One region of the Selenomonas oralis genome, then DNA from elsewhere that is predicted to be linked to it. Evidence: riboswitches for the same ligand, from Rfam matches in the RefSeq annotation. Region 1 holds a riboswitch; each other region holds the start of a gene.
The links. A riboswitch is a leader RNA that binds a small molecule or an ion and turns the genes downstream of it on or off. The one in region 1 is predicted to bind cobalamin.
Positions count from the first base shown of each region.

Region 1 (3,093 bases):
TCCAGCATCGTTGCATCCGGGCTTAGAATATGATGCAGGGAGGCATAGACTTTTCTGCCGAAATCATAATCGTTGCTCTTACGCATCAAGGAAAAATCCCGCGCACGCTTGTCCCAATAATCCAACTGCGGGTTTGCGCGTATGCGCTGTTCTCGTTCGACATAGTTTTGTTTCCATCGAGCATTCCAAAATGCAAAATTTGTTTCTTGATGTCCATCCATCGTGAAAACCCTTTCTTTAGTTCAAGTGCATGAACCATATGCCGCCGTAAGAGAACGGCAGGAATTTTTCGTAGAATTCCTTGAGTGTTCCTTCCGGGTCGACATCCTTAAATTCCTCGGGGTAATACGTCTTTGCGAGATACTCGAACACGGCGCAGTCATAGACCTCGCGGGCCAAGCCGTGATGCACCGAATAGACCTGGTGGTTCTTGACGGCTTTCAGATTACTCCAGCCCTCGCGCTGCGTGAACGCTTTCAAGAGCTGCTGGGAATGCGCTTCATCCGTCTCAAAGCCGAGGCGCATGGAGGTCGGTTTCTTAGGCCAATAGGAGCCCATGATCATAATGATCTCGGGATCCTTTTCCAAGACAAATTCAGGATTGACCGGTCCTGCAGTGGCGATTACATCTTTGGTGATGATGTCGCCGCCGCATAACGTCGCCATGGCGCCCCAGGAATAATTGCTGTTATAGGCGTAGCCAAAGGCTTCCGGACCTTCCATGCCTGTTTCTATATACACGGTCGGCTTGGGTTTGCTGAGTTTTTGAACACGGTTGATGACATTGGTCAGATGCTCCGTGTAAAATTGTTTGATTTCTTCTGCGCGCTCCTCTTTTCCCAGCGCTTTGCCGATGGCTTCAATGGAACGCTGGTGGCTTTCAAGTTTTTCCGCATGGTAGTCAATATAAATGGTCGGAATCCCGGCTGCATCGATTTTGGGCTTCACATCTGCGTCGTACTGCGCTTTCATATCCATAGGAATGAAGATGACATCCGGGTTCAAGGAGAGAACTTTTTCCGTATCGAAAGATTTTTCGCTCACGGAACCGATGGTAGGAATTTTTTCCAATTCAGGAAGATCCTTTTTGAATTGGTTCCACATGTCGGCACGATATTCTTTCAGTGAAGGGTCAATGCCGACGATGAGATTGGTAATGTCTTTCCCTGCTAGTGCCGCCATCGTGATAAACGCGCCGCCTGAGCCGCTCCACTGCACTACTACTCGCTTCGCAGGTTTTTTCAAGGTGATCGTCTGTCCGGAGACATCCGTGATTTCAATCGGTTTTGTGTTCGCACTGTTTTCTTCGGCCTCTTTTTGCGCTCCGCCGCAGGCTGTGAAAATCATGCTGGTCAGCAACAAAAAGATGATCGCGAGTGCATACTTTTTTGTTTGAAACATAAATGGCACCTCATTTGCTGATACAAATCATGGAATACATCAATAAAATAAACGGGAAAATTCGCTTACGGCAATCAAGCCATAAAAAACCTCCTTTCCGCATGGAACGGAAAGGAGGCTTTGCTTTTGCAGCATTTGGCCGGGAAACTACACGCACCCATACCCACTTCATGGGCATTGTGCACCGTCCTTACACCCCCGCCAATCGGTCAAGCCCAAGGGACACAGACCGACTGGCGGGGGGTGTAAGGATCTGCATCCGAGATGTTCGGACATAGCATCTGCCTATGCTTTTTGCAAAATCCCCGTCCCCGTCGCTCGCAGGTCAAGCGGTGATTGTCGATTAGGCAGTTCTCCTGGCTCCAGTTCATAGCTCCTCTGCGCCTTCCCGGGGGATTTTCCCAGTGACTGAAGATCTTTCGTATCTTCCTGCAGATTTGCTCCCTGTTACAGTGGCGTGACCGCTTTGGCATATACCAAATTCCCTATTAAGCCATGGCATCGTCGATAAATTTCGTGCTTGCTGCAGCAGGCTTCTTCCGCTTTGTGCAGCTCGTTTCTTTGCTGAAAGAAAAACGCTGCAGCAGAGGGCGTTGTTTTATCTGTGATGTTCCATGACACCTAATCCAACTATATAATTCTTTTTTATGGTAGCATAAAGGCAGTTAACTGTCAATGAGTATCGCAGGCGAGGATTATAGATGTTTTGCTGGACTTGGATGCTGCAATACATAATCCGCTGTGAGCTTCAAAAAATCCATTTCTGCAGAAAATAAAACAGCATGAGCGGCGTTCGTTTGGTATGCTTTTAAGCACCAACTAAAAACATCCGGTGGGATCGTGCCGTGAGCATGAAGCACAAACAGGCTTGTTCTATGGCATCGCGGCTTATGGCATCGCGGCTTATGGCATCGCGGTTGAGCGGAGGAAGGATGAATACCATGGCGATTTTGCATGCGAAGGAATCTGCCTTTGCGGAAACGAAGCAGAGGAATTTTTTTACAGAGGTCATTTCCTGCCCGCATCCTTTTTGCGGCGCAGGGCGTAGATGAGGCGGAAGGAAAGCGAGAGAACGACGGCGATGATGGTCGCGAGCGACATGCCCTTGAGCGTCACTGTGCCGATGGACAGGCTTGCGGTTGATACGCCGATGCCCATGACGATGGAGGTCAAGAGGAGGTTCGCCGGCTTGCTGTAATCCACTTTGGATTCGACGAGGATGCGTATGCCTGAGGCGGCGATGACGCCGAAAAGCAGCATGGAAACGCCGCCCATGACGGGCGTGGGGATACTCTGGATGAGTGCGGCCAGCTTGCCTAGGCAGGAGAGCGCGACGGCGAAAACGGCGGCACCGCCGATGACCCAGGTCGAGTAGACTTTCGTGATGGCCAGGACGCCGATGTTTTCCCCGTAGGTTGTGTTCGGCGTCGAACCGAAGAAACCGGAGAAGATCGTTGATATGCCGTTGCCGAGGAGGGAGCGGTCGAGCCCCGGATCCTTTGTGAGATTGCGCCCGACAATGTTGTTTGTCACGATGAGATGGCCGATGTGTTCCACGATGACGACGATAGAGGCGGGAAGGATGATGAGGATGGCGCCGAGTTCGAATTTTGGCGTGTAGATGGTCGGAATGGCGAACCAAGGGGCGCTTTCCACGGAGGAGAGATCGACGAGGCCTGCGGCAAAGGCGAT
Region 1 is NZ_CP194411.1:2,572,892-2,575,984, reverse strand. It holds gene ACRTGH_RS12095 (class I SAM-dependent methyltransferase) at 1-221, opposite strand, end outside; gene ACRTGH_RS12090 (ABC transporter substrate-binding protein) at 238-1,401, opposite strand; cobalamin riboswitch at 1,734-1,917, opposite strand; gene uraA (uracil permease) at 2,410-3,093, opposite strand, start outside.

Region 2 (3,093 bases), 240 kb from region 1:
TATGGCGGAAAAACATCTGCACGGGACGCGTGCCGTTCGTCACAGCCGCCGCGATATAATCCTGCTGGCGCACCTTCAGCGTCATGCTGCGCGCCAGGCGTGCATACTTCGTCCAACCGACGGCGACAAGGGCGAGGATGGCATTGACCACGCTGCCGCCCATCATGCCCGCAATGGCGATCGCCAGCACGATGCCCGGAAAGGCGAGGAACATATCGGCAAAGCGCATGATGATCGTATCCACCTTGCCGCCGACATAGCCGGCAACGACGCCGATGGCAGAGCCGATGCCGGCGATGAGGATGACGACCGTCAAAGACATGAACACCGATATGCGCGCGCCGTAAATCACGCGCGTAAAGAGATCGCGCCCGAGTTTATCCGTTCCGAACCAATGCTCGGCGGAAGGCGGCAGAAATGCCTGCTGCATCGACGACTCATAGGGATCCTGCGTCAAGATGAAGGGCGCGAGAAGCGCTGTGAGGAAGATCAACCCTGCCAATATGGAATAGAAGCGCAGGAGCTTTGCGTCCTTGCTCATGATTTCGCCCCCTTCTTCAGGCGCGGATCAAGATATACATAGGACAGATCCACAAGGAAGTTGACCACCATGTAGAAGATGGCTGTCCAGAGAACGAATCCCTCCAACAACGGATAGTCTCGCATCTCGATCGCCCGCACCGCCAGGCGGCCTATGCCGGGCCAGCCGAAGACGATCTCGACGATCGCCACACCGCCCAAGAGCCAGCCTAGAGCCAAACCGAAGAGCGTGATGAGCGGCAAAAACGCATTGGGCAGCACATGGCGCCACAGAATGCGCTGCATGGACAGACCGCGAGCCTTGGCGCCGATGACGTAATCCTGACTGAACTCTTCGAGCACGGCGGTACGCACCTGCCTCGTATACTTGGAAGACAGGAGGATCGCCAGGGTTGCAGACGGAAGAATCAGCCCTTCCAGAGTGACCTCGCCGCCCGAAATCGGGAACAGTCCCAATTTCAAACCGAAGACAAAGAGAAGCAGCAAGCCGACCCAGAAGCTTGGCATCGAAACGCCGAGAAAGGACACGCCGCGAATCAAATAATCCGGCCAACGGTTGCGATATAAAGCTGCGATGACTCCGCAAGGCACAGAAACGACGAGCATCATCAAGGTTGCTGTTCCTGCCAAAAGCAGCGTGCCGAGAAGATTCTGCTCAAGCTTTTCAGCAACCGGCATCTTGGCGGAATAGCTCATGCCCATATCGCCATGCAGCAAGCCGGAAAGCCAGTGCAGATACTGCTCATGGAAGGGACGGTCAAGCCCCAATTCGTGACGTGTCTTTTCGATAGTTTCCTGCGACACCATCGTATCGCCGGTCTCCAGGATCATCTCTACAGGATCACCGGGAGCGAGATACGTCAGACCGAATGTCAAGAATGTAACGCCCAAAAGCGTGATGAGCATCTGACACAGGCGACGTATCAAATCTTTTCCTTTCAATGCAATACCTCATCTCCTTACAAAATCAAAAATTACTCCTGCAAAATCCTCCCGAAATCTCAGCGAAGGATTTTTATTCAGAAACGCAGATCTTGCGGCGTTTCCATAAGAAAACCGCATGTCCATCGACCAACGACAGGACATGCGGTGCTTCCCACAAAGCGCGGAATACCAAGGACATATTCCCCCATCGGAATACGCCTTGGCATCCATCTCCCCATCTCTCGTAAGTCAAGCAATGAATCTTATCATAAGCAGGCTTTCTGGCTCTCGGATCATCGTTTGTTTCCGTCTTCCCGGGTTTTCCCCAGTGACATGTCAGGAAGTGCCGATGCATTCAGCACTTTCATCAGAAACAGCGATTTCAGCGCTTCCCATGGAAACAAATTCCCCGATTACAGCTGCGGGACAGCATGGGTCTTTCACCCATTTTCCTCTCATCGCTCGCCGATATAGGTCGGCGACACTTATGACGTACCGTATGAAGTTTTATATTACTGAAAGTAATTATACATCATATAAAAGTGTGTAGCAAGAAAAAGATACAAGATTTTCTTTGGAAACAACTATTTTGATTTGCAAGAATTACCTTATTTTTAATGTTCTAATTGACGATTGAGGAAATCCCGACCAAAAATCTTCAGCGTATAATAAAGTCCTATGAAAAACGGGATATACTCCGCAATAAGACGCCAGCAAACGGCAAGAATACCAACGGTACCTGCCGGAACGGAATCAGCGAAAAGAAAGACAAAGCCTCCTTCAGCAATTCCTGAGCCGCCTGGGGTAGGTGTGAAATAGAGCAGCATATTAAGAAAAATCATGCGACCCATGACAGTATACCAATCGGCATCCGTCACGCCAAGTCCAAGGAGAAGACACGGTACAATCGCATAGATAAATATGAGACTGAGTCCCGATTCAAAAAAAATGCGTATCATACTTTTAGGCGACGATGCAAGAAGATGTACACCGGTCTTAATGTCGCGATAAAATGCCATAATTTTTTTTCTGCGTTCGTCCTTTGCATGTTTTGTGAAGCGCAGTACAACATAATCGAGGACATTCGTACGAGCTGCCGCAACAATCAGCATGATAACGATAAAAGCCGCAATGGAAATCAACATCAATGTATGGTTATCAATCCCTGGCAAAATACCTGTATCATGGAGAAAAATGAACGGCATACAACAAATAAGAAAGAGAATCGAAACCAGTGTCCGCACAATGACAAGCACTGTCGCTTTGCCTGCGGGAATTCCCGCATGACGCAAAAACATGAGTTGGGCGACTGCCCCTCCCGTTGCGCCAGGTGTCAAAAGCGCAAGAAAGTAGTTACCAAAAACAACTTGTACGGCCTGGGACAGCGTAATTTTTTCATCTGAAATTTTCACAAGATGCATGAGACGCGTACCGTCAAGCGTCAGCCCAAGTCCCACACAGATAAGCGCAAGTACAATCGACCAAGGTTTAAACGCCGTAAGGTTTGTAAGCGTATTGATATCAACAGTGGAATAGATAACCGCACCAGAGATAATGAAAACAAGCAAAAGCGGCAAAACAAAGCGCTTGCAGAACATCTTCATGCGATACCTCCTCCTGTACAGCTAT
Region 2 is NZ_CP194411.1:2,331,560-2,334,652, forward strand. It holds gene nikC (nickel transporter permease) at 1-541, opposite strand, end outside; gene nikB (nickel ABC transporter permease) at 538-1,482, opposite strand; cobalamin riboswitch at 1,719-1,968, opposite strand; gene ACRTGH_RS11040 (lysylphosphatidylglycerol synthase transmembrane domain-containing protein) at 2,079-3,068, opposite strand.
Region 2: another riboswitch for cobalamin. It lies ahead of nikB (nickel ABC transporter permease); the one in region 1 lies ahead of ACRTGH_RS12090 (ABC transporter substrate-binding protein).

Region 3 (3,093 bases), 160 kb from region 1:
CTGCACGTTGCGCGCGATGCGACGCGAGAATTCATCGCCCTTGCGGATCGGCTCATCGAACGGAGCGTTCTCGAAGGAATCAAGTCCGCCGACGACGCCCGAGAAAATTTCCGTCGTATTGCGCAGCATGTTGACATAAGGATCGTAAACCGTCTTGAAAAACAATGCGGGGCGCGCATGGATATGGATGCGCTGCGCTTCCTCGCCGCCGCCAAACGCCTTGACGATCTGCGCCCAGATCGGGCGAACCGCACGGAGTTTAGCAATCTGCAGGAAGAAGTTCGCGCCCATGGAGAAGCCGAACATCATCTGTTCCGCCGCCTCGTCCACCGTAAGCCCGCGCTCTATGAGAGCGCGCAGGTAAGCGACACCGACGGCAAGTGTCGAAGCAACCTCCTGCACATCATTGGCGCCGCCGCGCGAAACAGCATCGCTTCGCACCATGATCGTCCTGAGCTTCGGAGCATACTTCTTCACCCAAAAAGCCGCTTCCGCCATCTCATCATAAAGCTGCGGAAGTGCGGCATAGTTCTCGCCGCGCTGAATCATTTCACCCAGGGGATCCGCCCCTACGAAACCGCTGAGCTTGGCGAGATCGCCGCCGTCGGAATTGACAGACGCCGCGACGAGAGAAAGCATTGGCAAGGACGAAGCACCCGCATAGATATAGAGCGGATGATGGTCGAGCTTCAAGCCGTTAAGCGTCGTGTGCATATCCTCGACCGTCGTGATATTGCACCCTTCATCACCGATCTTTTCGGCATCCTTGGCATCCTTGTTGAGGAGCGTCGCCGAATCCAGACGGATGTTATAAATCGTCGATCCCTTGTCCACCTCGCGGCGCAGCAACTCGTTGTTTTCCTCAGGCAGCGTCTCGTCGCACGACTGCGCGATGCCCCAAGGCTGTTCAATGTAGCCGTTCGGACGCACGCCGCGAAGGAAGTTGTCCATACCCGGGAAGTCGGTTCTCGGCAAGATTCCGTCTGTCATCTTGTGCGTGTACATCGGCTCAAACGTAATGCCCTCATACGTTTTCGTAAACATCTTCTTCTCGAAGGGAGCCCCCTTCAACAACTCGACGCAAGCCTCTTTCCACTCCTCATACGTCGGCGGCTCAAATTCGTCGAGCGGAACATCGGGGAAACTCGTTTGTTGTTCGGCCTTCTTCAAGATGGCCTGCAGGTCAAGGTTCTCATCCTGACCCTTTGTTTCATTGCTCATACTTCCACAGCCTCCCTTAACAATGATACGGAACACAACAAAACCGCCCTGCGTTTAAAAGGCGGTTTCTGTGTTCCGGTCGACAGGCTTCATGTAGAGATGCTTCTGCACGTCGTTTCCAGTCAGAACATCTTCTTTCCAAATAAAAATCCGGTGCCAAAAGCGCCGGAGAGCCCGCCGTGTCCCAGTACGGCAAAATCCCCTACCCATCGCTCGCAGGTATTGGCACACCTCAATGGTACGCCAACGGTGATGTCAAAACAGGCAGTTCTCCTGGCTCAGATTCATCGTCCAATCATGCCTTCCCAGAGATTTCTCCAGTGGCGTTCTATGACGGACTCCTCTTACAGTGGCGGGACCGCTCCGGCTTCTACCGGATTCCCTATTAAGTCTTGCGACACCTGTCTCCAACAATATGTTGTTTTCATCTTTATATTAACTCTATTTATTGGGGATTGTCAATACTTCCGAAGTCTTTTACAATAAAAATATGAGTTGAACCCCGACCTTTTCCCAAGACTCTTCCAAATCATGCAAGGAGGCTATTCCATGATCAAAATTCATGGCGCCGTCATCATAGAACAAGGCGTGACCTTTGCCATAGTTGTCGTCAAACCCCACGTCACTCAGTACACGGCACGCGCCGTATCGTTCCGCAACGAGATCGCGCCCTTTTTCCGCAACTTGCCCATCATCCTGATGTCGCAGGATCGCGATGGAAAACCGCGCTATTACGGCAGAAAGGACATCGTCGATTTTTTGAAAACAGTGAAAATCGAGCAGATTCCTTGGAAGACATACCATATCTATTAAAAGACGCACCTGCCCCAACAAAAGAAAAAGCGCCTGTCTTGGCGCTTTTTCTTTTGTCATCAGCAAACCGTCAAATCATATTCTTCGTATAGGCATCGTAAAGAACTTTGAGCTCCTCAATCTTATCATACATCTCCACCTGCAGGCCAGAAGCGGCAGCGTAATCGCCCTCATTCAACGCCTTGATCAGAAGCGTGAAAAGTGATTTCTCATCAATGCTGTCTTTTGCGAGATAGGAACGGATTCCATTGATCTTGTTCCAGTTGTAGGAATCCTGATCCGTTACGAAATCCGTCTGCACCTCGCGCGCCTTGCGCACGATATCACGATTTTCAGGAATGATTCGGCTGATGAGCTCCGTTTTCCAGCGCAGGAGCGCGCCCGCCTTGAAAGCGTCGATAATCTGCTCACGAAGTGCACCGCCTGCTGTAATGGCCTCCACCTTCTCCGGGTGGTTCTCAAAGCCCTGCATATTTTCCCAGACCGTCGACGGCGGCGCACCGAAGAGGCGATCGCGTTCCCTTTCGGTATAATCCTCGAATACATCGATTTCGCTCCTGTAAGCGCGATTCTTTTCGAGATAGAACCCCTCCTCGCCTGCATCTTTGGACAATTCCGCCAGCAGGGCATCCGTCGTGCGGGAAACAGCCGCTTTCACCCCATCAAGAACAGCGGAATAGACAGCTGCCAGGACAAGGTATGTATTGGAATACGGATTGCAGGCGCGCAATTCGAAGCGCGTCGCATAAGGATTCGTCAAATCACGAATCAAACCCGCAAGTATCGTGCGGTTGCGTGAGGGAATCTCGGGTGTGTGGCCAAGGGATGTGACAATGCAGACCGGCGCCTCAAACCCCGGCTTCAAACGATTCAAAGAATCATTCGTCGCCGAGACAAACGGATTGATAACCTCGTAATTCTTCAAAAGCCCCATGATTGCGCCATAACCGACAGCACTGAGGAAGTCCTTTTTCATATCCTGCGGCGTAAAGAGATTATAGACCTTGCCGTCTTCCATAACAGCGGCAATGCAGAAATGCGTATGTTCACCATTGCCCG
Region 3 is NZ_CP194411.1:2,410,467-2,413,559, forward strand. It holds gene ACRTGH_RS11365 (methylmalonyl-CoA mutase family protein) at 1-1,221, opposite strand, end outside; cobalamin riboswitch at 1,468-1,641, opposite strand; gene ACRTGH_RS11370 (hypothetical protein) at 1,771-2,034, shown strand; gene ACRTGH_RS11375 (type I glutamate--ammonia ligase) at 2,105-3,093, opposite strand, start outside.
Region 3: another riboswitch for cobalamin. It lies ahead of ACRTGH_RS11365 (methylmalonyl-CoA mutase family protein); the one in region 1 lies ahead of ACRTGH_RS12090 (ABC transporter substrate-binding protein).